DNA from 3 places in the Kitasatospora sp. NPDC058032 genome. Region 3 is predicted to be linked to each of the others. Evidence: riboswitches for the same ligand, from Rfam matches in the RefSeq annotation. Region 3 holds a riboswitch; each other region holds the start of a gene.
The links. A riboswitch is a leader RNA that binds a small molecule or an ion and turns the genes downstream of it on or off. The one in region 3 is predicted to bind cobalamin.
Positions count from the first base shown of each region.

Region 1: it holds a riboswitch for cobalamin, as region 3 does, so the genes downstream of both, ACFVUH_RS13500 (ABC transporter substrate-binding protein) here and ACFVUH_RS27640 (cobalamin biosynthesis protein) in region 3, are expected to answer to the same signal.
Region 2: it holds a riboswitch for cobalamin, as region 3 does, so the genes downstream of both, ACFVUH_RS31980 (prenyltransferase/squalene oxidase repeat-containing protein) here and ACFVUH_RS27640 (cobalamin biosynthesis protein) in region 3, are expected to answer to the same signal.

Region 1 covers NZ_JBHVRK010000006.1:366,778-376,103, reverse strand. The annotation lists gene ACFVUH_RS13525 (M1 family metallopeptidase) at 1-26, opposite strand, end outside; gene ACFVUH_RS13520 (class I SAM-dependent methyltransferase) at 250-843, shown strand; gene ACFVUH_RS13515 (BTAD domain-containing putative transcriptional regulator) at 958-3,423, opposite strand; gene ACFVUH_RS13510 (hypothetical protein) at 3,582-4,121, shown strand; gene ACFVUH_RS13505 (LuxR C-terminal-related transcriptional regulator) at 4,625-5,743, opposite strand; cobalamin riboswitch at 5,867-6,072, shown strand; gene ACFVUH_RS13500 (ABC transporter substrate-binding protein) at 6,125-7,138, shown strand; gene ACFVUH_RS13495 (FecCD family ABC transporter permease) at 7,135-8,214, shown strand; gene ACFVUH_RS13490 (ABC transporter ATP-binding protein) at 8,211-9,026, shown strand; gene ACFVUH_RS13485 (ferredoxin) at 9,023-9,326, shown strand, end outside.
Region 2 covers NZ_JBHVRK010000029.1:60,158-69,483, forward strand. The annotation lists gene ACFVUH_RS31965 (ABC transporter ATP-binding protein) at 1-1,574, opposite strand, end outside; gene ACFVUH_RS31970 (CbiQ family ECF transporter T component) at 1,571-2,800, opposite strand; gene ACFVUH_RS31975 (hypothetical protein) at 2,811-4,037, opposite strand; gene ACFVUH_RS31980 (prenyltransferase/squalene oxidase repeat-containing protein) at 4,073-6,958, opposite strand; cobalamin riboswitch at 7,062-7,201, opposite strand; cobalamin riboswitch at 7,284-7,361, shown strand; gene ACFVUH_RS31985 (hypothetical protein) at 7,489-8,916, shown strand; gene ACFVUH_RS31990 (flagellar hook-length control protein FliK) at 9,016-9,326, opposite strand, start outside.
Region 3 covers NZ_JBHVRK010000020.1:75,257-84,582, forward strand. The annotation lists gene ACFVUH_RS27630 (putative cobaltochelatase) at 1-617, opposite strand, end outside; gene ACFVUH_RS27635 (cobyric acid synthase) at 614-2,152, opposite strand; gene ACFVUH_RS27640 (cobalamin biosynthesis protein) at 2,149-3,135, opposite strand; cobalamin riboswitch at 3,169-3,381, opposite strand; gene ACFVUH_RS27645 (alpha/beta hydrolase family protein) at 3,604-4,719, shown strand; gene ACFVUH_RS27650 (hypothetical protein) at 4,881-6,413, shown strand; gene ACFVUH_RS27655 (CDP-alcohol phosphatidyltransferase family protein) at 6,493-7,371, opposite strand; gene ACFVUH_RS27660 (phosphatidylserine decarboxylase) at 7,358-8,050, opposite strand; gene ACFVUH_RS27665 (acyl-CoA dehydrogenase family protein) at 8,519-9,326, opposite strand, start outside.

The sequences.
Region 1 (9,326 bases), on a different contig from region 3:
GCAGAAGCGATCAACCTCTTGCGCACGTGGTCCTCCAGGGATCACCGGAACGATCGGGTCGAACCGATCCTTGTCCCGGCGACCGCCCCGCTACTCCCCGATGGTGAGAACTTCATGAAGAGGCCCCGGCGGCGCCCCTCCCGTCGGCGCAGGTGGGCGGGCGCCTCGGCGTCGCGACCGACGTCGGGGCCGTGGTTCTAGGATGCGGACATGGACAGGATCACGCCGCCACCCGGAGAACCGATACCGATGACGACGCGGCGAACCCGCTGGCAGGAGGCGGGGCAGAGCGGGAGCTTCGGCAAACGGTTCGCCGAGCTCATCGCCGCCGGCGAGGACGTCGACGGCGAGGCCCGGCTCGCCGACACGCTCCTGCGGCGCGGCGCCCGGGTGCTCGACGCCGGCGCCGGCATGGGCCGGGTGGCCGCGGCCCTCCTGCGCCGGGGGCACGACGTGGTGGCGATCGAGCCCGACGAGGCCCTGGTCCGGCAGGCCCGGGAGACCTACCCCGGGCTGCCGATCGAGGAACGCGACATTCTCGGCCTCGGTCCCGAGGACGGCCCGTTCGACCTGGTCGTCTGCGTGGGCAACGTCCTCGTCTACCTCGCCGAGGGCACGGAGCGCAGGGCGCTGGGCGCGATGCGCGACGTGCTCGGCGAGAACGGCCGGATCCTGGTCGGCTTCCACCTGCAGGACCCGCCGCCGCACGCCAGGAACTACACCGCGGCCGAGTTCGAGGCGGATCTGGCCGCCGCCGGACTGCGGGTCGACCTGCGAGCGGGCACCTACCAGCTGCATCCCGCGAACGACACCTACGGCGTCTGGGTCCTGAGCCGCGCCTAGGGTTCCCCCGTCTCCCGGGGCCGACCCCCCGGGAGACCTCCAGGACGACTCCCCCACCGCGACCACGCCCCCTCGCCGCCGGACGCCGGCGCCGCGTCCCGGCCAAGTGATCATCTATCGGACAGGCCACAACCGGCCGGCCATGGCCAGGCCGGCCTCGCAGTTGTCGATCGCCCGCTCGTCGCGGCTCTGCGGGGGCTGTTCCCGCAGTATCGCGAGGGCCTCGCGGAAGTAGGTGGTGGCGGCCTCGTACTGCTCGGTGAGCAGGCTCTGGTGGCCCAGGTTCCCGAGCACGTGGGCTTCGCCCGCGCGGTCGCCGACCGAGGCCAGCAGCGCGCGGGCCGTGCGCAGTTCGCCGAGGGCGGGTTCGTGCCGGCCCTGCGCGCTCAGGGCGGTGGCCAGGTCGTTGCGGGCATGGCCCTCGCCGCCGCGGTCACCGATCCGGCGGGCCGCCGCGACCGCCGACCGGTCCGCCACCATCCAGTCCGCCAGGTACGGGCCGGCCTGGAAGTGGCCCCAGAGCGCCACGGGCAGCTGCCAGGCGTGGCCGTCGAGGCCGTGCTCGGCGGCGTACCGGACGGTCTCCATCAGCTGGGGGTGCTCGCTCTCGCACCACTGCCGTGCCTCGGCCGGGGTGGTGAAGCCCGGCGGCTCGTACCAGGGGCCGACGGCGGTGAGCGGCAGGCGCCGACGCTGCGGGGTGAGCAGGCGGGCCGCCGCCTCCGCGTGGTGCAGGTACCAGGAGCAGAGGCGTTCCCGGGCGGCGGCGCGGTCGGCGGGGCCGGTTTCGGCGGTGGCGCGTTCGGCGGCGTAGCAGCGCAGCAGGTCGTGCAGGCGGTAGCGGTCCGGGCCGGCGGGGTTGAGCAGATGGGCGGCGGCGAGGTGTTCGAGCACCGGCCCGGTCGCGGCGGGGGCCGAGCCGGAGAGCGCGGCGGCCGCGGCCGTGCTGATGCGGCTGCCGGGGGCCAGACCCAGGAGTCGGAAGAGCCGCTGGGCGGTGGGTCGCAGGGCGCGGTAGGAGAGGTCGAAGGCGGCCCGGACGGCCGAGGTGGCGTCGCCGTCGATCTGGAGCGCGGTGAGGCGGTCCTCCGCGTCGCGCAGTTCGGCGGCGTGGTCCACCAGGGTGCGGTGGGGTCGTTCCGCGAGGCGGCCCGCGGCGATGCCGAGGGCGAGCGGCAGGTGACCGCAGGCGGCGGCGAGTTCGGCGGCGGCGCGGGGTTCGGCGCGGGTGCGGTCGACGCCGGTGATCCGGGCGAGCACTTCGACGGCTTCGGGCTGGGGCAGGACGTCGAGCACCAGCCGCCGGGCGCCGTCGCAGGCGGTGAGCCCGGCCAGCCCGTCCCGACTGGTCACCAGGGCCAGCGAGCCCGCCGAACCGGGCAGCAGCGGGCGGACCTGCTCGGCGTTGCGGGCGTTGTCGAGCAGTACCAGCACCCTGCGGTCGGCGAGCAGCGACCGGTACAGGGCGGCGCACTCGTCGATGGTGCCGGGTATCTGCTCGCGGTCGGTGCCGAGGGCCCGGAGGAAGCGGGCCAGCGCCTCGTACGGGGCCAGCGGCGGGCCGAAGGCGTACCCGCGCAGGTCGAGGTGGAGCTGACCGTCGGGGAAGCGCTCGCGGACCCGGTGCGCCCAGTGCACGGCGAGGGCGGTCTTGCCCGTCCCGGCGCCGCCGGTCACCACGCCGATGCCGGCGGCGACGACCGGGCCGGCCGGGTCGGCGAGGCCGTCCAGGACGGCGAGTTCCGCCCTCCGTCCGACGAAGGTGGCCAGCGCGGGCGGCAGTTGGGCGGGCCTGGGCACCTGCGGCCGGGTCCCGGGCGAGCGCACCGCCGGGGCGGGCCCGCCCTTCAGCAACTCCTGGTGCAGCACCTGGAGTTCCGGCCCGGGGTCGAGGCCGAGTTCGTCGGCCAGCTGTCGCGCGAACCGGCGGTAGGCGGCGAGCCCGTCGGCCTGTCGGCCCGCCCGGTGCAGGGCCCGGACGAGCTGTGTCACGAAGCGGTCCCGGAGCGGGTGTTCGGCGACCAGCGCGGTCAGCTCCGGGACGGTCTGCCGGTGCCGGCCGAGTTCGGCCTCCAGGTCCAGGCAGTTCTCCCAGGCGGTGAGCCGCAGTTCGTTCAGTGCCACCGAGCCGGCGGCCAGCAGGCTGCCGGACAGCCCGTCCAGCACCGGGCCGCGCCACAGGCCGAGCGCCGACCGGAACTCCTGGACGGCTGCGGCGGGTTCGCCGCGCTCGGCCAGCCGGCGCGCCACCGACACCCGGTGGGCGAAGGTCAGGGCGTCCACCGGGTGGCCGTCCGGTGCGATCCGGTAGCCGGGGCCGTCGGTGAGCAGCACCGGCGACCCGTCGTGCGCGGCGGCGAGCTTGCGCCGCAGCAGCCCGGCGAGGTTCCGCACCTGGCGGTGGGCCGTGGCGGGCGGTTCGTCGTCCCAGACCGCGTCGACCAGGCGGGCCACCGGGACGACGGCCCCGGCGTTCAGCAGCAGGGTGCCGAGCATCCGCTCCTGCTTGGCGCCTTCCGTCCGGGTCCGCCGACCGTCGTCGGCCCACACTTCCAGTGGCCCCAGGATCTTGAACTCCATGTGTCCCTCCCGTGGTTGGCCGACGTCGAGGCGACCCGGACACCTTCGAGGCTTGTGACCATTTCATGACGGACTCGTGTCGACTTTGTGCATCCGGTTGGGAGTCTTCTCTCACCGGCCCCGCTGGGCCGGCTCCCCCACACTCAAGGAGCAGTTGGATGAAGCGCATGAAGCAGGGCGCGGCCCTGGCCGTCGCACTCGGCCTGGCCCTCGTGCCCCTCTCGGCGAGCACCGCGCAGGCCGCCGGGCCGGCCACCCACAAGGGGATGACCTGGCAGGTGCTCGCGACGGGCCCGGACGGGACCGTCCAGGTCGGCGGCCCCCAGCACTCGACGCCGAGCGACCCGTACAACGGCGACACCCTGCCGTCCGTCTCGCTGCCGGTCCTCTGCATCAACGTGGACGACAGCCCGGCGCCGGACGGCATCAGCATCGGCTTCTACAGCGGCTGGTCCGGCGGCACCGTCGCGCTCAGCCAGCCGGTGAAGGGCTCGCGACTGAACAGCCAGGCCGCCGCGAACAGCGTCTGCCAGGCGTCCTTCGGCATCGGCTGGCGCCAGGCCGAGTTCCACGACGGCCGCTACGGCCCGAACCTGGAGTACGTCGGCGGGTGGAGCTTCTGGGCGTACGGCAACATCAGCCCCAACGCCCGCTTCTGGACCGCCATCAACGACCAGCAGGCCAACCCCTGGAACTGACGGCGGCGCGGTGGTGACGGCCGGGCGGGGCAGTGGGCAGTCCGCCCGGCGGTACCGCCTACGGTGCCGGTGCCGGTGCCGGTCCGGAGCCCTCGGGGCACGGCGTGAGGGCTCCCGTACGAGCGGCCCGGTCACCCTCGGGTGGCCGGGCCGTCCGGCGTTCGGGGTTCCTCGGCGGTACGGGAGGCAGGGCGGGGGTCTCGTCGGCCGGCGGGGACTCCGGGGTGAGGGGCGCGTGGCACGGGGCAGGAACTCCTCTGCCGGGAAGGTGTCATGGGTACGGGGGCGGACCCCGTCGCAGGGGCGGCGCCGGGACAGACCCTCCCATCCGGCGGCGACCGGTGGCATCCCAGGTTTGCAGGGGGCGCGACGCCTCTTCCCTGTGGTAGGAGGACGACCCGTTGCGGACCGCTCAACGACCAAGCCCCAGGTCAGTGACCTGGGGCCCGCGTGCTGTCCGGGCGCGTGCCGGGTTCCGGGGCGGGACCGGCCGGGTGGGGGCGTCAGGCCGGGGGACGGCCGAGTCCGGCGGTGTACGGGGCCGCGAGGAGCGCGACGAGTTCGCGGCGGCTGCGGACGCCGGTCTTGGTGAAGGCCGACTTCAGGTGGTCCTGGACGGTGGCCGGGCTCAGGAAGAGCCGGTGGGCTATGTCCCTGGTGCTCAGGCCCCGTACTGCCTGGAGCACCACCTCCTGCTCGCGGGGGGAGAACCGGTGTGCCAGCAGGGACAGCGGGATGACGTCGACCGGGCTCGCGGGTTGGGCGACCAGGGCGACGCTGCCCCGCGGGCTCCGGTCGAGCAGCGAGGCGCGGACCGCGAGCCACTGGCCGCTGGGACGGCGCAGCCGGGCCCAGGCGTGGGCGCCCGCGTTCGCGGAGGGCACGTGGGTGCGGGCCCGCTCCGAGAGGTAGACCAGCGCGGTCGGCACTCCGGCGGGGCGGTACTGCGGCTCGGAGAGTTCCTCGAACAGCTGCCGGGCCCCGGAGTCCGCGGAAGTGAGCTGACCGGTGGGGCCGATGACGGCGACCCCGAGCCAGTACGGTCCGTCCTGCGGGTCCGCTCGGACGTCCTGTCCGTCAGGGCCGCCCGCGGCGGGCAGCGCATAGTCGCGAAGGGCGGCGGCCACCGCCCGGGCGGCCCGTTCGGCCAGTCTCTGCTCGCGCGCGCCGAAGGGCGCCGAACCGGCCTCGCGCATCAAGGCGGCGGCTCCCCACCGTCCGCCGCCGACGTCGAAGTTCATCCGCAGCTCGTCGCCCAGTCCGAACTCGGCGAGCAGCTCCCGGTAGCGCACGCTGCGTTCGGGGCGGCCACCGGTGGCGCGGTGGACGGTCTCCACGACGCGTCCGGCGGCCCGGATGTCGACGAACCGGGTGGTGTCGTCGGACCACATCTCCAACCGGATGGCGTGCTCGAAGGCGGTCGGCTGCAGGCCCTCGGCAACGGTGGAGGTCAGGAAGCCGGTGACCGGATCGGCCCCGTGCAGGCAGCCCGCTTCGGATCCGAGAGCGGGCCCGAGGACGGTGAGGAGCTGCCGGAAGAACTGTTCGAGCGGAAGCTTCGCCGCCGCCAGATCGTCGATCTCTCCCATCATGCGGCGTTCCCTGTCGCGGAATGAGGTCATCTCTTTACCATAGGGCCGAAGTTGGCGTACTCCCCACAGTCCTGGGACGTCGCCGGTCGCCACCGACCGAGGAAGGGCGGCAGTCGCGCCAGGTGCCGGTCGGCACCGACCTGACCACGCCTGATACCTTGCAATCGCCATGGTGTTCGGGAAACCGGTCTGAGTCCGGTGCGGCCCTCGCCACTGTTGCCGCGGAGTATCGCGGCCCTCGCTGACCGGCTCCGCCAGCGGTCAGGACCACTGGGCGGGCTGGAAGAGCCGCCCGGGAAGGTCGGCTGCGGTGTGTCGATGCGGAAGCCAGGAGACCGGCCACGGCGCGACATGTTCCACGAGGGTTTTGGAGAACACGTGCCCAGCGCTCTGCCGCGCCCGTTCCGATCCATGCGTTCCGCACGCCCCGCAGGCCCGACGCGTGTCGGCCGGACGGTCGCGGCCGTCCTGTTCACCGGCGTGCTCAGCGCCTGCGCGGGCGCCCCCGCGCCCGTCGCGTCCAGTGCGACGACCGGAAGTGCCGAGCCGGTCAGCGTGGACAACTGCGGGACCACCGTGACGGTCGGCGCTCCGCCCGACCGGCTGGTGACGCTCAACCAGGGTGCCACCGAGGTGGCCCTGGCCCTCGGCCTGCAGTCCCGCATGGCCGGCACCGCCTATCTCGACGACGCCGTCCCGGAGAAGTGGAAGGCGGCCTACGACTCCGTTCCGGTGCTCTCCAAGGGCTATCCGACCAAGGAGAAGCTCCTCGCGGCCCGTCCCGGCTTCCTGTACGCCTCCTACTCCAGCGCGTTCACCGACAAGGTCGCGGGCACCCGGGAGGAGCTGCGCGGCCAGGGCATCCCGTCGTACCTGTCCCCGTTCGGCTGCTCGGACAAGAGCCAGGTGCCGCCGACGACCTGGCAGGCGATGTGGGGCGAACTGAACGACGTCGCCAAGGTCTTCGGCGTCGCGGAGCGGGCCACCGCGATCCAGCGCCAGCAGGAGCAGCAGCTGGCCCGGTTCACGGCGGCGGCCGCGGGCAAGGACCTGAAGATCCTCTGGTTCGACTCCGACACCAAGACGCCCTACGTCGGCGCCGGCCACGGCGGACCTCAGCTCGTGCTCGACGCCGTGGGCGCCCGCAACGTCTTCGGGGACCTGCCCGGCAGCTGGCAGAACGTGAGCTGGGAGAAGGTCGTCGCCGCGGACCCGGACGCCATCGTGCTCGCGGACGCCGACTCGGACACGGCCCAGTCCAAGATCGACTACCTGGAGAACGACCCGGTGCTGAGCAGGCTCACCGCCGTGCAGCGCAAGGCCTTCGTGGTGGTGCCGTTCTCGGAGTCGACCCCCGGCGTGCGGCTCGCCGACGGCGCCGCCCGGGTGTCCGAGGGGCTGGCCGAGCTGCGCCCGGGTTCATGACCACGGCAGCCCGCCCCGCCGTGCGGCCCGCCGGTCCGGGCCGCGCGGCGGCGGCCCTGGCCGTCGCCGCGGCCCTGCTGCTGACCACCGTGCTCCTCGGCCTGGCCGTGGGCTCGCACCACGAGCCGGTCCGGACGGTGATCGATGTCGTGGTGCGCCGCCTCGGGCTGGGAGACCCGCAGGTGACGCTGCTCGACGACCGGATCGTCTGGCAGCTGCGGCTGCCCCGGGTCCTGGGAGCGGCCGCCACCGGCGCCGGCCTCGCGGTCTGCGGCGCGGTGTTGCAGACGCTGACCGGCAACGACCTGGCCGATCCCTTCCTGCTCGGGATCTCGGACGGAGCCGCCGCCGGCGCGGTCACCGTGATCGTGCTCGGCGTCGGCGTGTCCGGCGCCGTGGGCACCGGCGCGGTGGCGACGGCGGCCTTCGCCGGTGCCCTGATCGCCGCCGTCGTCGTGCTGGCACTGGCCGGCGCGCGCACCCGGTCGCTGCCGACCACCCGGACCGTGCTCGCCGGCATCGCCGTGGGACAGATGTGCGGGGCCTACACCTCGTTCGTCGTGCTGGTCCTCGGGGACCGCAACGCGGCGCGCGGTGTCATGGAGTGGACGCTGGGCTCGGTCGCCGGCGTGCGGTGGCCCACCGCCGTCTTCCTGACCGCGGTCGCGCTGGCCGGTGTCACGGTCCTGGCCTCCTCGGCCCGCGACCTGGACGCCTTCGCCTTCGGCGAGACCGCCGCCCGCTCCCTCGGCGTCCACGTCGAGCGCACCCGCTGGCTCCTCGTCGCCACCGCCGCGCTGGTGACCGCGTGCCTGGTCGCCAACACCGGCGTCATCGGCTTCCTCGGCCTGGTCGTACCGCACGTGGTCCGGCTCGTCTGCGGCCCGCGCCACGCCCTCCTGCTGCCCGTGTCGGCGCTGGTGGGCGCGTCCCTCCTGGTGGGCAGCGACATCGTGGCGCGCTCGGTCCTCCCCGACCGGGAGATCCCCGTCGGCGTCATCACGGCCGGGCTCGGAGCGCCCTTCTTCGCCTGGCTGCTGTGGCGCCAGGGGCGGGCCGACGGGAGCGGTCAGTGACGGCGACGCCCGCCGGGCTGCGCGCGGAGGGACTTCGTGTGCGCATCGGCGGAGCCACGCTGCTCGACGAGGTCTCGCTCGCGTTCGCCCCCGGCCGGGTCACCGGCCTGCTCGGACCCAACGGCGCCGGGAAGACCACCTTGCTGCGCGCGGTCGCCGGACTGACCCGGCCGAGCGCGGGACGGGTCCTCCTGGACGGCGAGGACCTCCACGCGCTCACGGCCCGCCGGCGAGCACGCCAGGTGGCCTTCATGGAGCAGCAGGCGGACACCCGGCTGTCGCTGTCGGCCCGTCAGGTCATCGACCTCGGACGCACCCCGCACCGCGGCCGCTGGCCCGTGCCGGCGGACGCCGCCGCCGACGCCCACGAGCGGGCGGTGTTCGCCGGTGCCGTCGCGGCGGCCGACGTCGGCCACCTGCTCGACCGGTCCTGGCCGACGCTGTCGGGCGGCGAGCGCCAGCGGGTCCAGCTCGCGCGGGCGCTGGTGCAGGAGCCCGGGGTGCTCCTGCTCGACGAGCCCACCAACCACCTCGACCTGCGCCACCAACTCGCCTTCCTCGGCACCGTGCGCGGGCTGGGCATCACCACGGTGGCCGCGCTGCACGACCTCGAACTCGCCGCCGCCTACTGCGACGAGGTCGCCGTCCTGCTCGACGGCCGGCTGGTCGCCCACGGGCCCGGCTCCGACGTGCTCACCTCGTCGATGATCGCGGACGTCTACGGCGTCGACGCCACCGTGGAACGACACCCCCGGCACGACCGACCGCACATCCGGTGGAACGGACTGCTCCACGAAAGGACAGCACCATGACCTCCCCGGTCCCGGGCGCCCCCGCCCGCCGCAGCGCCGTGCTCCTGGTCGGCATGTCGGCCGGGGAGGCCGTGCGCCGTGACGAACTCCTCCGCACGGCCGCCTCGCACCGGGCCTCGATCGCGTTCCTGCAGCAGGCGGACCCCTCCCTGTCGGCCGAGCTGACCAGGCTGGCCGACGCGGGCGCCGAGACCGTGGTCGTGATCGGCGTCCGCCTCGCGGCGTCCGGCCCCGCCCAGTCCTGGCTGCGGCGGATCGCCGCGTACTGGTGGCGCGAACGCGCGGGCCACCGCCCCGAAC
Region 2 (9,326 bases), on a different contig from region 3:
AGAATCTTGGCGGTCTGCGGGGCGAAGGTGGGTGAGGCGACGATGACGTCGGCGGTGGGGCCGTCGGCGACGATCTCGCCTTCGGCCATCACCACCACCCGGTCGGCGGCGGAGGCGACGAACTCGACGTCGTGGGTGGAGACCATGACCGTGCGTCCCTCGGCGGCCAGGGCGTCGACGATGCCGACGAGCGCCTCCTTGGCGTGGTAGTCGAGCCCTCGGGTGGGTTCGTCCAGCAGCACCACCCGGGGTGCCGCGGCCAGCTGGATCGCCAGGACGAGGGCGAGTTTCTGGCCTTCGGAGAGGTCGCGGGGATGGCTCTCGTCGGGGATTCCGGGGGCGAGACGGTCGAGGATCTGCCGTGCGGTCGCCCCGGCGGCACGGCCGGACTCGCGGTCGCCCTGGCCGAGTTCCTCGGCGACCGTCTCCAGGTACAGCAGGTCGGTGGGGGTTTGCGGAACGAGTCCCACCAGCCGGCGGGCCTCCGCCGCGGAGCCCCGCTTGGGGTCCTTGGGCTGTTCTCCGTCGATCCGCGCGACCCGCACGCTGCCGCCCTGCCGGGGCCCGGAGCCCTGGAGGGCCCAGAGGAGGGACGACTTGCCGGAGCCGTTGCGCCCCATCAGGGCGGTGACCTCGCCGGCCCGCAGCTCCAGTCCGGCCTCCCGGACAGCGGTCACCGGACCGTGGCGGACGACCACCTTGCGGGCCTCCAGCACGGTCTCCCCCGTCGTGACCGCCGGGCGCGGCGGGGGGACGCGCACCTCGGTGAGCCGCTCGCGCAGCGGCGCGGCGGCGCGGCGGGCGTCGCGGACGGAGAGCGGCAGCGGCTGCCAGCCGGCCAGGCGGCCGAGGTCGACGACGGGCGGCGCGACCGTCGTGCCCCGGAAGACCTCGGCGGGCGGGCCGTGCACGAGGGTGCCGTCACCGGGCAGGTAGGCGACCCGGTCGGCGTACTGGACGACACGCTCCAGACGGTGTTCGGCGAGCAGCACGGTGACGCCGAGGTCGTGGACCAGGCGGGTGATCGCGGCGAGCACCTCCTCTGCGGCCGTCGGGTCGAGCGCGGAGGTCGGCTCGTCCAGGACCAGGACCCGGGGGTGTGCGGTGAGTACGGAGCCGATGGCGACCCGCTGTTGCTGGCCGCCGGAGAGCTCGTGAAGCGCGCGGTGCCGCAGGTCGACCAAGCCCAGCAAGTCGAGGGTCTCCTCGACGCGCTTGCGCATCACCTCCGGCGGGACCGCCAACTGCTCCATGACATACGCGAGTTCCTCCTCCACCGTGTCGGTGACGAAGCCGGCCAACGGGTCCTGCCCGACCACACCCACCACGTCGGCCAGTTCGCGCGGCGGATGGTGCGCGGTGTCCCGGCCGTCGACGGTCACCCGGCCGCGCAGCGTGCCGCCGGTGAAGTGCGGGACCAGGCCGTTGACGGCGCCGAGCAGGGTGGACTTGCCGACGCCGGTGCGGCCTACCACCAGGCAGAGTTCGCCCTCGGGGACGCGCAGGTCGACGTCGCGCAGGACCGGAGCGGTCGCACCGTCGTACACCACGCCGACCTGGTCGAAACGGATCACTTGGTCACCTCGGTGGACGAGCGGTCGGTGCTGTCGGTGCGGGCGGGCGCGGCCGTCCCGGCACGCGGACGGGGCACGGCGCCGGGCACCGGCGGGCGGCCGGGTGGCGGTGCGATCACGCCGGCGGCGCCGGCCAGCAGCAGGGCGAGCACCGGCACGAGCGGCAGCGTCGGCCAGCTCAGCGGATAGAGGGAGGGGTTGAGATCGGTCACGTCGTAGCCGACCGTGGCGAACAGCAGGACGGCGGCGGCCACACCGCAGCCGGCGACCCCGAACTCGGCGGCACGCCAGCGGTCCGGGCGGTAGGTGGTGCGCCGTACCCGCCGTCCCCCGAGCAGCAGCCCGGCCACGCACAGCCCGGCACCCGCCACGAAGGCGGGCAGTCCGAGCGCGGCCGGAGCGGTTCCGTCCAACAGCCCGTACACCCCGGCGCACAGGCCGCACATGCCGAGCAGCATCAGGGCTCCGGTGGTCCGGCGGGAGCGGCGGGTGGCGGTTCCCGAGCGTCCGTAGCCGCGCGAGTCCATCGCGGCGGCCAGGTGCAGCGAGCGTTCCAGGGCGTCCTCCAGGACCGGGACGACGATGCTGCGCAGCGCGCGCACGCCCTTGGCCCGGCCCGCCCGCAACCGCCGCGCCCGCGCGACCCGTTGGACGCTCTGCACGAGTTGCGGGGCGACGCTGAGCGAGACCGTCACGGCGACGCCGAGCTCGTAGAGCGCGCCGGGCAGAACACGAAGGGTGCGTTTGGGGTTGGCCAGGGTGTTGGCGGCGCCGATGCAGCAGATCAGGCAGGCGAGGCGCAGTCCGTCGAAGGCCGCCGAGAGGGTGGCCTCCAGGGAGACCGGGCCGCCGATCCGGATGCCCGCGTACCAGGCGGGGGTCGGAATGTGGGGCAGCGAGAAGAGCAGGTGGTCGTGCGGGGTGATGCCGGTGGCGAAGACGCAGCGGAACACCACCCGGATCGCCACCACCGTGAGCGCCAGCGCCAGGTAGTACTTGAAGCCCCGGGCCCACGGAGCCTCCGTGCGGCGGGCGGTGACGACGTAGCCGAGGACGGCGAGGACGAGTAGGAGCAGCAGCGGGTTGGTGGTGCGGCTCGCGGCGGTCGCCAGGGCCAGGGCCCAGGTCCACCAGGCCAGGGGGTGAAGGTCGCGCGGGCTGCGCCGGCCTCCCCCGGTGCGCCCGGAGGCGGGTCGGGGGAGGCCGATGTCGTGTGTGCCGGGCATGGTCACCCGGTCACTCGGCCCGGCGGCGTCGGCGCGCGACGCCGAAGGTGACCAGCCCCAGGAGCACCAGGAGGGCACCGCCGACCACGGCGGGGACCATCGACCCGGCATCGTGCGGAGCCTCGGCCGCCGGGGCCGCGTCCACCACGAGCGGACCTGCGGCGTTCACGGACGCCGACGGGGCCGGTGTCTCGGTCGGGGACTCCTGCGCGGGAGCGGTCTCGACGGCCGCAGGCGTCTCCGACGGCGCCGGAGCGGGCGGCTCGGTGCTCTCGCCGCTCGGGGCCGGGGGCTCCATGGTCTCCGGTAGCGGCACCACTGCGGTCGGCACCTCGGCCGGCGGGGTCGTCGGCCGGGGAGGAGCGGCGCCGGAGGTGGCGCTCGGGGCCGCGGTCGGCCGCTTCGGCGCCGTACCTCCACCGCTTGCGCTGCCGCCGCCGGAGGATCCGCCCGGTCCGGTGCCACCGCCGGAGGACGTCGAGCCGCCGGTGGAACCGGTGCCTCCGGTGGATCCGGTGCCACCGGACGAGTTGCCACCGCCGGACGGGTTGCCACTGCCGGACGAGCCGCTCACGCCGGACGAGGTACCACCGCCGGCCGCCGCACCGCCGGTGGAGCCACCGGTGCTGCCCCCGCTGGAACCGCTGGTGGAACCGCCGGTGCTGCCGCTTCCGGGGTCGGTCGATGGCGAGGGCTGGGCGGGGGTGGTGGCCGTTCCACCGCCGGGCACCGTGTTGTGGGCGCGCACGGTGTCCGGCGAGAAGGTGGGCCGCCCCTCCGTGCCCTCGATGTTCGTCCCCCCGAAGATCCACAGGTCGACACTGCCCGGCTTCGGCTGGTAGCTCATCGCGCCCAGTTGGCTGTACGACCACTCGTTCTGGCCCGGGTCCGCGTGCCAGTACGACCAGTAGGCCGTGGCCGGGGGCGTCAGGACGCACTTCTCCTGGTCCGGGGCGGGGAACTGCTTGCCGCCCTGGAACCCGCTGTAGCCGATCCGGCAGATGAACGCCGGACCGTCGTGCCCGGTGCCGGTGGTCTTCCAGCCGCCCTGGTTGAGCAGCGCGTAGCCGGTGGTGGGGGTCGTGCCGCAGGAGCGCAGCAGCGGCCCGCCCCACTTGCCGAAGTCCACGGCGAGCACCACACCGGAGCTGGTGGTGCACTGCTCGATGGGCAGTGGCGCCGCAGTCGCCGGGGTCGCGGCCGTGCCGAGCCCGCCGGACGCGAGGGCGAGCGTCACGCCGGCGGCTCCGAACAGCCGGCCGAGCCGCCGGGTCACCGGTGACGCCCCGGGGTCGATCCCGCGCGGCGGCGGGCGATCAGGACCGCGCCCGCTCCGACGGCGGCCAGCAGGGCCGCGGCGGTCGCCAGACCCAGCGTCTCGGCTCCGGTGCGTGCCAGGCTTCCGGTGTCCGTCCCGGCCCGCGTGGCATCGATCGGCGCGCCGCCGCGTCCTGCGCCACCTCCGCCACCTCCGTCATCCGGGACCGGAGCGCTGGTGGGGACGTCCCCGGGGGTGGTGGCGTCGGCGAACGTTCCGGTCGGTGCCGGGGAGGCGGTGGCTGTCGGGGAAGCCGAAGGGCTGCCGCTCGCGGTCGGGGTCGAGGTCGCCGTGGGGGTCGGAGAACCGGTCGGCGTCGCGGTGGTGGTGGAGGTCGGGGTGGAGGTGGGGGAACCGCCGAGGTCCCGGCGCAGGGTGCCGAAGGAGATCCCGGTGGCGCCTCCCACCGCCTGGGCGGAGGCCCGCACGTCCGAGCCCCGCTGGCCCTCGGAGGCGACGTTGAAGCCGCCGTCGCCGTTCTGCTGTCCGGCGAGGAAGTCGAGCGCCTTCGCGATCCGGGGGGCGTACGCGGACTGGCGCAGACTCATGCCCTGGACGGCGAGCGCGGCCGAGTTGGTGGAGTTGCCGGCCGCGCCGGGGAAGCCCCCGTCCGGCAGCTGCCGGCCCGCCAGCCAGGAAACGCCCCTGTCGACCGCCTGGGCGGCCTCGGTGCCGGGGACGAGCGCGAGCGCCATGGCCGCCATCGCGGTGCTGTCCACGTCGGAGTCCCCAGTGGCGGGGATCAGGCTCGGCCAGGAGCCGTCGGCGTGCTGGAGGCTCTTCAGGTAGGCGACCGCGGAGTCGGCGTTGGCGGAGTCGCCGGCGCGCAGTTGCGCCATGATGCCGAGCGCCTGGGAGAACACCGAGGTGGCATAGGTGTAGTTGCCGGGGCCGGCGCAGCCGGTGGCCGCGTCGGCCTTGGCGCAGACGGCCGCGGCGAGGGCGGCGATCAGGTCGTGTCCGCCGAAGGCGCGCGGGTCGCGGCCGACGGCCTCGGCGAGCAGCGCCTCCTTGGCGATGGAGCCGCCTCCGGCGAACTCGGTGCCGATCGCGGTCCAGTCATTGACGGTGCGCTCGGCGCCGTCCTTGCCCTGCTGGTCGAGGAAGTCCACGATTCGGCGCAGGGCCGGGTCGTCCGTACCGGTGGCGGCGAGCGCGAAGGCTCCGTCGATGGTGAGGCCGAAGTCCGCGAAGTCCGGGAAGCCCTCGTAGTAGTGGCCGCCGATCAGGTTCGCCGGGGCGGTGAGGTACGCGCTGCCCTTGGTCAGGTCGGGAGTCCGGCCGGTGGGCGTGGTCGGCGCGGTGGTGGCGCCGTTCGGGTTGTGGCGGACGGTGGTCGGGTCGGTGCCGGTCAGGGCCAGAATGGCCTGTTCGGTGGAGGCCGGACCGGACTCGGTGGTCGACTCGTCGGGGCCGAAGCCGCCGTCCTCGTTCTGCCGGGCGCTCACCCATGCCTTGGCGGCCGTCTCCTTGGCCCCTTGGCCGGTGGCCCGCAGGACCTGGGCCGCAGCAGCGGTGCTCACGGTGTCCCCGGCGGCACCGACGTAGGGGAGGTAGGAGCCGTCGGCCTGCTGGCTCGCCGCGAGCCAGTCCGATGCCTTCTGCGCGACGGCTTCGCCCCCGACCGTGCCACGGAGCGCGAGGACGGTGAGGCCGGTGGCCACCGGGTCCGACTCGCAGTAGCCCCCGGCCACGATCATCGAACCGGCGGTCCCGCCGTCGGCGCACTGGAGGACGGTGAAGCGGGCGAGTGACTGGGGAGGCGGCGTGACGCCGGCACCTCGCAGGGCGATCACGGCCCATGCCTGCGCCCAGGAGGACGCGGCGCCGTGGAAGTCCCCGGCGGCCGTGCACTTCCCGTTCTCGCCCTGCCCGGTGCACACGTGGTCGGTGAGGGCGGCGATCAGGTCGCGGCCGCCGAAGTCCCGGGGATCGCCCTCGGTGCTCTCGGCGACCAGCGCCAGCAGGGCGGCGGCCTTGGCGTCGGGCTTCCCGGCGGGTCCGTCCGGGTACAGGAAGGCGTCGGCGTGCGCCGCGAGGTAGGCGACGATCTTGCGCAGAGCCGGGTCCTGGGTGCCGGCAGCCGCCAGGGCGATCGCGGTGAGGGAGGTCCGGGGGAAGTCGGGGCCCTCGAAGGCCCAGTTGCCCATGTACTCGCCGTCGACCAGCTGCCCGGCCAGCCAGGACGCCGCGGCCTTCGGGTCGCCCTCGGAGGACGTCGGGGCGGTCGGGCTCGGGAAGGCGGTCGGCGTCGCGGTGGGCGACGGTCCACCATTCTTGGCGCGAATAGAGTCCGGGGTGAAGGTCGGCTTCCCGCTGGTACCGCCGATGTCGGTGCCGCCGTACACCCAGGCCTCGACCTCGCCGGGCTTGGGCTTCTGGGTGGCAGCGCCGAACCGGCTGTAGGACCAGGTGTCCTGACCGGGCTCGGCGATCCAGTACGACCAATAGGCCGTCGCCTGCGGGGTGTTGGTGCAGGGCTCCTCGGCGGGTGTCGGGTACTGGGTACCGCCGTTGAAGCCCCCGTTGCCGAGCCGGCAGATGAAGGCCGGTCCGTCGTGCTCGGTACCGGCGGTGCTGAAGCCCGCGTTGTGCAGCAGGTTCATCCCGGTCGTGGGACGGGCGTCGCAGCCCCGCACGACTCCGCCGCCCCAGTGACCGAAGTCGACGGCGACGATCGCGCCGGCGGTGGCCGTGCATTCCTCGATCGGGTCGGCGGCGGCCCGGCCGGGGTGGGCCAGCAGAAGAGTGCCGCCCGCGGCAACCGCGACGGCACCGGTGGCGAGAAGGGACGTGAGCCCTCTGAATCCGCGGCTCGTACGGCTGTTCCTGGCCCTCACTGGCGACTCCCCGATCGGTCATCGGGTCCGCACGGCGCAGCCGACGGCTCCCCCCATGAGGAACCGCCCCGACCGCGTCGCAGTCCACGACGACGCAAGCACTTCTGTGACAAGGCCTCGGTGCAGGCATTCCGGCTCATCCGCCGCTGGGGCGGATCTACGGTTGCGGGTCAGCGCCGGAATCGGACCGGCTTCCCCTGATACCGAGGATGAAAAACCGGTTCATCAGACCACGTCTGCGGATCGGGAGTCAACGGTGCGTCATGTCGCCTTCCCCACCTCGTCGACCGTCCGATGGTGCGGTAGCGTCCGCGGTGGCCGAGCGGGGGAACCCGGTGCGAATCCGGGGCTGACGCGCAGCGGTGTGGGGTGGTGTCCTACGGCACCCCGAGCCCGAATGCCCGCCCGGCCGAGAACCACGGCGAAAGCCTGCCCACGCGATCCGGGCGGCGGCCGCTCCGGCCGTCGCGCTCCTCGGGAGCGCCGGGGTCGGGGCCGGGTCGGCGCCCGCCACCCCAAGGAGCCGTTCCGTGACCTTCCTCACGACGCCCCGCACCACCTCCTCCCGCCTCACCTCCGCCGTGACCGTGTCACTGGCGGCCGGGGCGCTGCTGTTGTCGGCCGTTCCGGCCCACGCGACCGCCACCCCGGCCCAGATAGCCACCTCCAAGAGCACCGGCGTCACCTACCTGAAGTCCCTCCAGGCCGCCGACGGCAGCTACGTCACCGGTGGCGGGCTCTCCAACGAGTGGGCCTTCAGCGCGCTGGCCGCGGCCGGCACGGCGGCGGCCGACGTGACTCCCGGCGGCGACATCACCAAGAACGCCCGCCTCGTCTACCGCAACCAGCTCGCGGCCGCCGGCTGGCCGGGCACCTCGCCGGTCGCCACCGACTACCAGCGGGGCACCCTGAACGCCTACGCCGCCGGCATCGACCCGGCCCGCGTCGGCCCGGGCCGTAACCTGATCGCCGACGCGGTCTCGTACTGGCAGACCGCCGAACCCGGTTACTGGGGCCCGTCCGCCAACTTCAACGGCACCGTGTTCGGTCTCCTCGCCCTCGGCGGCGCCAGGACCCAGAGCGGTGCCCAGCGCATCCCGCAGTCCCTGTTGGACGCCTCCGTCACGGCCGTGCGGGCCAACCAGCACACGGACGGTGGCTGGAACTACACCAAGGCCGCCGGTGACCCCACCGAGCTCGGTACGGGCAGCGACATCGACATGACCGGGGCCGCGATGGCTTCCCTGTGCGTCGGCGGCGTCCCCAACACCGACCCGGCGGTCGTCGCCGCCAAGAACTTCTTCAAGGGCAAGCTGCTGGCTTCCGGGGCGTTCAACGCCATGTGGGGCGTCAACACCGACTCCAACGGCTGGGCCGTCTCCGGCCTGAACGCCTGCGGCATCAACCCCCAGGGCGCCGACTTCACCAGCGGCACCGGCAAGACCCCGATCGACTTCCTGATCTCCCAGCAGTTCAAGCCCGGCGGCGGCTTCAAGTACCAGCCCACCGACACCACCCCCTCCCCCTACGCCTCCGTCGACGGCCTGCGCGCCGTCGCCGGCGCCGGCTTCACCGCCGCCCCGCCCGCACCGGCCACCGCCGGCGAGCCGACCTGGTCCGCCACCACGAGCTTCACCGCCGGGACGGCCGCCAGGCTCGCCCTGGTCGTCGACGACGGCACCGGCGCGCTCAAGGTCTGCGCCGTCACCGTCAACCCGACCGGCACGACCGCGACGCTCGGCGACGTCCTCGACGCGGCCGCCACCGCCACCCCGGGCGGTTGCGTCACCGCCGTCACCCCCGCCACCGGCGGCGGGACGATCACCGCGCTCAACGGCACCGCCAACAGCGGCTCCTCCACCTGGAAGGTCAGCCTGGACGGCGCCACCGCCACCGCCGCCACCCGGGCCACCATCGTCCACGTGGGCGACACCGTCTCGCTGCGCTTCGGCAGCTGATCCGGGACCGGCCGCACCGGACGGCCTGACCACCCCTGGAACCGCCGGTGCCCCGGTCTCCGTCGCGGAGGACCGGGGCACCGGCTGTGCGAACGGGTGTCAGGGGGCGGTGATGCCCGGCTGTGCACCCGCGCCGAAGGCCCAGCCCTCGACATCGCCGGGGGCCGGGTTGTAGCTGGCGGCGCCGAGGCTGCTGTATGACCAGGGTCCGCCGTGCTGGGCGTGCCAGTACGACCAGTACGCGCTGCCGGTGGGGTTGGTGCAGGTCGTCGGCAGGGCGTTGATGGTGCAGACGAAGCCGGGGTAGCGCGGGTGGAAGGTGTACGAGAATCCGGCGCCGGTGAGCGCGGCGAGTCCGCTGGCCGGGTCGCCGGGCGCGCAGCCGGTCTGGATGCCGCCGCCGACGGCGG
Region 3 (9,326 bases):
CGGGTCGCGGCGATCTCCACCGTCAGGCCGAACCGGTCGAGCAGCTGCGGCCGCAGCTCGCCCTCCTCCGGGTTCATCGTGCCGACCAGCAGGAAGCGCGCCGCGTGCCGCACCGAGACGCCCTCGCGCTCGACGTAGGAGCGGCCCATCGCGGCGGCGTCCAGCAGCAGGTCCACCACGTGGTCCTGGAGCAGGTTCACCTCGTCGATGTAGAGCACGCCGCGGTGCGCCTGGGCGAGCAGGCCCGGCTCGTAGGCCTTGACGCCCTCGGCGAGCGCCCGCTCCAGGTCCAGCGAGCCGACGATGCGGTCCTCGGAGACGCCGACCGGCAGCTCGACCAGCCGGGCGGGGCGCTCGGAGACCGGGGCGCCGGCGTGCGCGCCGTCCGGGCACTGCGGGTCCGGCGCCGCCGGGTCGCAGGCGAAGCGGCAGCCGTCGACGGTCGCGATGGACGGCAGCAGCCCGGCCAGCGCGCGCACCATGGTCGACTTGGCGGTGCCCTTCTCACCGCGCACCAGCACCCCGCCGACCGCCGGGGAGACGGCGTTCAGCAGCAGGCCGAGCCGCAGGTCGGCCATGCCGACGATCGCGGTGAACGGGTAACGGACGTCACTCATGCAGTCTCCCCAGGGGCCCCGGGCGGAAGGAACGGCAGCGATCCGGCCGCCGGCACCCCGCCCTCGATCAGCTTCCACAACGCGTCGGTGTCCGCGTGCTCCTCGATCAGCTCGCCCAGCCGGTCCAGCCGGGCCTCCCGCGCGTCGGCGAACGAGGTGTCCGGCGCGGGGACGAAGGCCCGGCCGGCGGCCTGCGCGACGTCGCGCAGCAGCGCCCGCCGGAAGCCGTCGTTCTCCAGCGCGCCGTGCCAGGTGGTTCCCCACACCTGGCCCACCCGGCAGCCGTCCAGGCTGTGTCCGTGGCCATCGGAGATGAACGGCTCGCCGCCGTCCACCGCGACGACGCCGTGGTGGATCTCGTAGCCCTCGACCCGCTCCCCGTACGCCTCGCCGACCGGCCGGCCGAGCACCTTCTCCGCGCCGAACCGCACCCGCGTCGGCAGCAGCCCGAGGCCGTCCACCGCGCCCGCCTTCGACTCGACCTCGTCCACGATCGAGCGCGCCAGCATCTGGTAGCCGCCGCAGACGCCGATCAGCGGCCGCCCGGCCGCCGCCCGCGCCTTGAGCACCGGTTCGAGGCCGCGCTCGCGCAGCCAGCCGAGGTCGGCGACGGTGGACCGGGTGCCGGGCAGCACGACGAGGTCGGCGTCGGCCAGCTCCTCCGGCCGGGTGGCCCAGCGGACCAGTACGCCGGGCTCCTGGGCGAGCGCGTCCAGGTCGGTGAAGTTGGACAGCCGGGGGAAGCGCAGCACGGCCACCCGCAGCACGTCCGCGCCGAGCGGGCCGCGCGCGGCGGTCCGGTCGACGACGGTGGACAGGTCGAGCGAGTCCTCGGCGTCCAGCCACAGGTCCGGCAGCATCGGCAGGGTGCCGAGCACCGGACGGCCGGTCAGCTCGCGCAGCATCTCCAGCCCGGGGGCGAGCAGCCGCGCGTCGCCGCGGAACTTGTTGACGAACCAGCCCGCCACGTGCCGCTGGTCCTCCGCCGACAGCAGCGCCAGCGTCCCGTACATCGCGGCGAACACGCCGCCGCGGTCGATGTCGCCGACCACGACGACCGGCAGCCCGGCGGCGGTGGCCAGGCCCATGTTGGCGATGTCGCGGTCGCGCAGGTTGATCTCGGCGGGCGAGCCCGCGCCCTCGCAGACCACCACGTCGAAGCGGGCGCGCAGGTCCGCCAGGCACTCCAGGGCGCGCTCCAGCAGCACCGGCTTGCGCTCGCGGTAGTCCAGCGCGCCGACCTCGGCGACCGGGCGGCCCAGCAGGACCACCTGGCTGCGGCCGTCGGCGCCGGGCTTGAGCAGCACCGGGTTCATCGCCGCCTCCGGCTCGACCCGGGCCGCCTGGGCCTGCATCGCCTGCGCGCGGCCGATCTCGGCGCCGTCCGCGGTGACGAAGGAGTTCAGCGACATGTTCTGCGCCTTGAACGGCGCGACCGCGACTCCCTGCCGGGCCAGCCAGCGGCAGATGCCCGCGGTGACCACGCTCTTGCCGGCGTCCGAGGTCGTCCCGGCGACCAGCAGTGCCTTGCTCATGCCCTGCCCCTCCGCATCCCGTCCAGGGCCGCCCGGAGCAGCAGGTGCCCGGCGACCGTCGTACCCAGGGCCAGTGCGCCCACCCGTCGGGAGAGCACGCAGGCCCGCTCGATGTCGTCCACCCCGACGGGGCGCAGCTCCCGGCCCAGCACGGGACGGTGCTCGACCCTCTCGCCGTACCGGAGCGTGCCGCCGAGGCGTACGCCCACCGCGCCGGCGAAGGCCGACTCGGCCTGGCCGGCGTTCGGGCTGGGGTGCGCCGAGCCGTCGCGCCGCCAGACCCGCCAGGCGGTGCGCGGTTCGGGGGCGGCGGCCACCGCCAGCAGAGCGGTCAGCCGCGCGCCGGGCCAGCCGGCCACGTCGTCCAGCCGCGCCGAGGCCCAGCCGAACCGGGCGTAGCGGGGCGAGCGGTGACCGACCATCGCGTCCAGGGTGTTCACCGCGCGGAACGCCAGCAGGCCCGGGGTGCCCGCGAGACCGCCCCAGACCAGGGCGTTGACCACGGCGTCGGCGGTGTTCTCGGCCACCGACTCGACGACCGCGCGGGCCAGCTGCGGCTCGTCCAGTGCGCTCGGGTCGCGCCCGCACAGGTGCGGCAGCCGCTCCCGGGCCGCCGTCAGGTCGCCGGCCGCCAGCGAACGGCCGATGGTGCGGGCCTCCCGGGTCAGCGAGGTGCCGCCGAGCACCGTCCAGGTCGCGGCGGCGGCGAGGGCGGCCCGGCCGAGCGGACGGTGGGCCAGCAGCCGGTCGGCGGCGAGCGCGCCGGCCGCGACGGTGCCCACGGCGACGGCGGTGAAGGCGGCTCCGGCGGCGCGGTGGTCGCGCCAGAGCCGGCGTTCCAGCCGGCCGGCGGCGGAACCGAAGCCGGCCACCGGGTGGCCGCGGCGCGGGTCGCCGAAGCGGGCGTCGGCCAGGAAGCCGGCGACGGCGCCGGCGCCGAACACGGCGGCCCGGCACAGCGGGCGCACGGCAGGGCGCAGCATCGCGTGCGTGTCCTCACTCAGGGTCCGCGCCCTGGATCGACGAACCGGGGGCGAGAGTCTCCTGGCTTCCGGGTCGAACGCACACCCCGGGCCTTCCAGCGGCTTCTGACGGCCCGCCGTGGCGTGTTCCGGTCGTGCTCCCCGGTGACAGTGGCGGGACCGCGCCGGACTCGCACCGGCTTCCTCTGCATGCCTCCGTATTGGCTGAAGGATCCCATCACGGGCCCGAACCGGGAGTCAACCGAGGTCGCGGCGGGTGTTGGTCACACCTCGGGCGCCCCCGTCATGCCGGTGTGATTTTCCTCCCGGAACAACCCGTACGGCCGTGTCCTACTGGCTTCCCTGCGCCCGCGCGGGTGGACTGAGGGGTGGGTCCGGGCAGCGGTCCGGACAGCGGACCGGACGCCGAGCCGGACCACCGAGCCAGACACGACCACCGAGCCAGACACCGAGCACCGGGGAGCGAGTATGCGTTGGGGAATCGCGGCCACCGTGGCGGCCGCCGCCGTCGGCACCGGGGCCGCCGTGCTGGTGATCGGCCGCCGGGCGTCCGAGCGGATGGTCCGCCCGGCCGAGGAGGCCCGCGCCCGCAGCGGCCCGGTGCTCGTCCGCGGTCTCGGCGCCGGCGAGGCCACCTTCACCCGCACCCCCGTGAGCGAGCGTCCCGGCCGCTGGGCGGTCGAGTGGGGCGAGGACGGCCACGCGGTCGTCGAGGAGGTCCTGCACCGCGACGGGCAGGGCGTCACCCGCCGCCTGGTGCGCGCCGACCGCGGCACCCTCACCCCCGGCACCGAGGTCCGCTTCACCCCCCGGGTCCACCTCGGCGACCCGGGGCAGGCGCTCGGCCTGCCGTTCGCCGAGACCGCCGTCGAGGGCGAGCTCGGCGCGATGCCCGCCTGGCGGCTGGACGGCAAGCGCGGCACCTGGGTGGTCCTGGTGCACGGCCCCGGCGCCGACCGCGCGCAGACCCTGCCCGTCCTGCCCGAGCTGCGACGCCTGGGCCTGCCCGTGCTCGCCGTCACCTACCGCGGCGACGCCGGCGCGCCCGCCTCCCCGGACGGCCTCGGCCACTTCGGCGAGACCGAGTGGCGGGACGTCGAGGCGGCGGTGCGCACCGCCCTGGACGCCGGCGCGGGCCGGGTCGTCCTCTACGGCTGGTCGCTCGGCGCCACGATGGTCCTGCACACCGCGGCCCGCTCGGACCTCGCCCCCTCGATCAGCAGCCTCGTCCTGGACTCGCCGGTGCTGGACTGGCCGGCCACCGCCCGCCGGGACGCCGCCCGGGCCGGCTTCCGGGGTGCGGCGGCCGAACTCGGCGCGCTCGCGGCCGAGGGCCGCACCGGCGTGGATCTGGCCGACTTCGCCCGTCTGGCGGAGGGTGCCGACCTGCGGGTGCCCACTCTGGTGCTGCACGGCCCCGACGACCCGGTGGCCCCGTTCGCCGCGGCCGAGCGCCTCGCCCACCGCCGCCCGGACGTGGTCAACCTCCAGGCCTTCCCCGGCGGCGACCACGCCGCGCTGTGGAACACCGACCCGGACCGTTACGCCGAGACCCTCCGCCGCTGGCTCACGCCGTTCTGCTGACGCGCTTCCGCCCCCCCTGGCGGGTGGATTCCGAGGCGCACCCGTTCCGTGTGGCATGAACCCGCCACATAGATCAAGCCAGCCGGTTTGGCCTCTGTTGCCCGATCTTGTCGAGCCCCCGCGCCCCCCGTCCGCCCCCCGTGGACAACCGGATGTGACAGATGGCCGGTACAAGGGGAAGACTGCTCGACGTGACGTCTCGGAATCCGCGCGACCGTGATGCCCCGCTCCCGCCGACGATCGGTACCGGTGCGACGGTGACCCGTCTCCCCGGAACGGCCCACCGCACCGCCGGCGCCAGGCCGGGGGCCCCGGGCGTACCCCGCCGACGAGGCCCCGCCCCCGCACCCGGCCGTGGCCGGGTCCCCGTTCCGGAGGGCTTCCCCGCCCCCGCCGAACTCGCTCCGCTGGCCCGCCGCATGCTGGTCGACGCCGTCCGGATCGCCCGCTGGGCCGGCGATCTCGACGAGGTCGACAAGCGCGGCGAACTGCTCCCCGACGACGCCCGCGCCGCCGGCCGCGCGCTCGCCATGACGGTGGGCGCCGCCGCCAAGGCGTGGGGCCAGGCCCTGCTGGTCGGCCTGGTCGAGGCCCGGGACGGCGGCGCCGGCCCCGGCTGGCGCCTGCACGCCTGGGAGCACGACGACGAGGCGGTGGTCCGCGGCTGGTCGGCGCTGTTCGACGCCTGGACGCTGCTCGCCCCGGTCCCGCCCGCCGCCCTGCGCGGCGTCTTCGCGGTGCTCGCCGGGCAGGCCGTCGACCAGGCGCCGCAGCTGCTCTCCTTCCTCCATCTGGTGGACGGCCCGGTGGCCGACGCCGAACTGCTGGAACTGCTGCGGCGCGGCCTGGACGAGCGCCGGGTCGGCGGCGGCGAGGGCACCTTCGGCCTCTCGCCCGTCCCGCACGCGGCCTCCGCCGTCTCCGCCGTGCGCGGCACCTGCCGCGAGCCGCAGATCGACACCCCGGCCTCGCCGGCCGACGTCGCCGCCGTCCTGGACTGGATGCTGGACGGCCTGGCCGCCGTCGGCGCGCTGGTCCGCCGGGACAACGCGGCCGAGCTCTCCCCGCTCGGGCACTGGGCGGTGCGGGCCAAGCTGGAGGAGATCTGCACCGTCGCGCAGACCGCCGCCGGCCACATCGAGCAGAGCGCGCTGGCGCTGCTGAGCGCCTGCGCCGACTACTCGCCGGGCCCGGCCCGCGCCGAGTACCGGGCCTGGCTGGCCGCCCGCCCGGCCGACCGGGCGGTGGCCGAGCTGCTGGAGGCCGCGCAGGGTGAGGACGCCCTGGTGCGCGGCCTGGCCTTCGAGGCGCTGCGGGTGGCCGGCGTGACCGCCGAGCAGGCCGTCCGGGCCGCCGTCGACGAGCCGGTGCTGCGCCCCTACGCGCTGCTCTGGCTGGCCGAGCGCTCGGACGAGGGGGTCTCCCCGGCCGATGTGCTGGGCGCGGAGGACGCCGCCTGGCTCTGGGTGGACACCGCCGCGGCCGTGCTCGACCACGGGGAGACGGAACTGCTCGTCGGCCACGTCGAGGGCGCCTCGGCCGGCGACCCGGTGCGGCTGTTCGCCCGGGCCCGGCAGTCCGGGCACCCGCGGGCGGCCTCGGTGCTGACCGCGGTCTCCGGCGTCCACCCGGACCCGGGGGTGGCCCGCGCGGCCCGCCGCTCGGCCTTCAGCGTCCACCGCGGCGGCGCGTAGCGCCCCCGAGTCCCGGACACGCGCAAGGGCCCGGCTCCCCGAGGGGAGCCGGGCCCTTGCGCATGCCCGAGGGGGACCGTCAGCCGATCCGCGACTCCGCGCGGCGGGCCCGGACGTCGCCGACCTTCTGGCCCACCTTGCGGCGGATCACCAGCAGCGGCGCCATCGCGGCGAGTGCGATCTGCGCGAACGCGCCGATGTGCATCAGGTTGTCGCCGCCCGGCAGGCCGGTCGCCCAGGCCGCCAGGCAGCCGATCGAGACCACGATCCAGCAGAGCGTCGCGGTGGCCAGCAGGCCCTGCGGCTTCGGGTACTCGATCCGGCTGACCATCAGGTACGCCGCGCCGAAGATGGCGAGCAGACCGGGCAGGAACGGCGGGTCGAGCAGCACGATGGCGATCACCGTCATGGCGCCCATCGGGCAGGGCATGCCCTGGAACACCCCGGGTCGCATCTTGACGGCGGAGAAGCGGGCGAGCCGCAGCACCACCGCGAGCAGCACGGTCAGCGCGATCAGCGCCGACAGCCGGCTGTTGGAGCCGGGCGAGACCATGCCCCAGACCGCGACGAAGTAGGCCGGCGCGATGCCGAAGCTGATCAGGTCGGCCAGGTTGTCGAGCTCGGCCCCGAGCGCGGAGGAGCGCAGCTTGCGCGCCACCAGCCCGTCGAACAGGTCGCACATCGAGCCGATCAGCAGCAGCGTCACCGCGGTGGCGGCGCTGTGCTTGTCCGGCGCGGCGTCCGGGTTGGTGATGTGCGGGACGAGCACCCCGGTGGTGATCGAGTAGATCGCCAGGAAGCCGCAGACGGCGTTCCCCAGGGTCAGGAAGTCGGCGGTCGACAGGTGCTGCGGCGAGCGCGGCTGGCGCAGCTCGCGGTCGCGGGCCCAGCGGCGGCGGCGCAGGGCCGTCTCCTCGTCGTCCAGGCCGACGATCGTCTCAGGATCAGTCACGGTCAAGGCGCGTCACCCCGGCGGTGGTCTTCTGGCCGACCTCGACGCCGACCTCGACGCCGGCCGGCAGGTAGGTGTCGACCCGGGACCCGAACCGGATCAGACCGATCCGCTCGCCCTGCTCGACCTTGGTACCGGCGTCCACGTACGGCACGATGCGGCGCGCCACGGCGCCCGCGATCTGCACCATCTCGATGTCGCCGAGCTCGGTGTCGAAGTGCCAGACGACCCGCTCGTTCTGGTCGCTGTCCTTGTTGAACGCGGGCACGAAGCCACCGGGCACGTGCTCGACGGAGGCCACGGTGCCGGGCAGCGGGGCCCGGTTGACGTGGACGTTCAGCGGGCTCATGAAGATCGCCACGCGGGTCCGGCCGTCCGGCCACGCGTCGATGCTCTGGACCACGCCGTCGGCGGGGGAGATCACTCTGCCCGTGCCGATCTCACGCTCGGGGTCGCGGAAGAACCACAGCATGCCGGCGCCGAGCGCACAGGCGGGTACCGCCGCCAGGGCCCACTTGCCACTGCGCCGGGTGAGGGCGGTGGTCACGGCGGCCGTGGCGAGGGTGGGGACGAACCAGGGGGTGGCTCCGCGCGCGATGGTCACGCGGGGTCGCCGACCGGCCGTCGTGGCTGCGAGGGCATCGCGGTCCGTGACGGAGGTGTGAGGGGACGGGCTGATGGGCATCGAAGACCTTTGTCGCGGGGGATCATGGCCGCTGGACGGGGGCCACCGCGGGATCGGGTAAGAGAGGGACGTCTGCTGTCCCGGTGGATGCTATCGGGAGCAGACGGTGGGTGGGCAACCCGCCTGCTCGTCATGTGACCTGGCGGAGACGCGGCAGCGTCCCTTCTGTACGACCGTAGCTCGCCCCGCTCCGGTTCCCAAGGGACCGGGCGAAGCTGGTGACTCATGTCTCAACCGTGCCCGTACGGCCGTTCGGAGCCGTCCGCCGGGGGCAGCCGGGGGCACGTCCGGAGCACGGCGAGGGGATGCCGGAGCGGCCGCAGGGCGCGTGACAGCAGCTGTACGCCCTGTGGCCGCTCCGGTGGGCCGTGCCGGACCCGGGGCGGACCAGGCGACCGGGTCGGGGCACGGCGTCCTGCCGGGACGGGCCCGCACGCCCGTCGACCGGCGGCTCGGGTGACCTGTCGGTCACTGCGCGATGCGGTACTCCTCCAGCAGCCGGCGCCCGACGATCATCTTCTGGATCTCCGCAGTACCTTCACCGATCAGCAGCATCGGGGCCTCCCGGTAGAGCCGCTCGATCTCGTACTCCTTGGAGAAGCCGTAGCCGCCGTGGATCCGGAAGGCGTCCTCGACGACCTCCTTGCAGTACTCGGAGGCGAGGTACTTGGCCATGCCGGCCTCCAGGTCGTTGCGCTCGCCGCCGTCCTTCTTGCGGGCGGCCATGACCATCATCTGGTGGGCGGCCTCGACCTTGGTGGCCATCTCGGCGAGCTTGAACTGGATCGCCTGGTGCTCGGCGATCTTCTTGCCGAAGGTGGTGCGCTGCTGGGCGTAGGCGATGCCCAGCTCGAAGGCGCGCCGGGCGACGCCGCAGCCGCGCGCGGCCACGTTGACCCGGCCGACCTCGACGCCGTCCATCATCTGGTAGAAACCGCGGCCGGGGACGCCGCCGAGGATCCGGTCGGCCGGGACGCGGACGTCCTGGAGGACCAGCTCGGTGGTGTCGACGCCCTTGTAGCCCATCTTCTCGATCTTGCCGGGCACGGTGAGGCCGGGGACGGTCGGGTTCGGTCCGAAGCCCGGCGTCTTCTCGATCAGGAAGGTGGTCATGTTCCTGTAGGGGGTGGAGCCGCCCTCGTCGGTCCGGCACAGCACCGCGACCAGGGTGGAGGTGCCGCCGTTGGTCAGCCACATCTTCTGGCCGTTGAGGACGTAGAACTCCCCGTCCTCGCCGTCCTTGACACCCTTGGTGGTGATCGCGGCGACGTCGGAG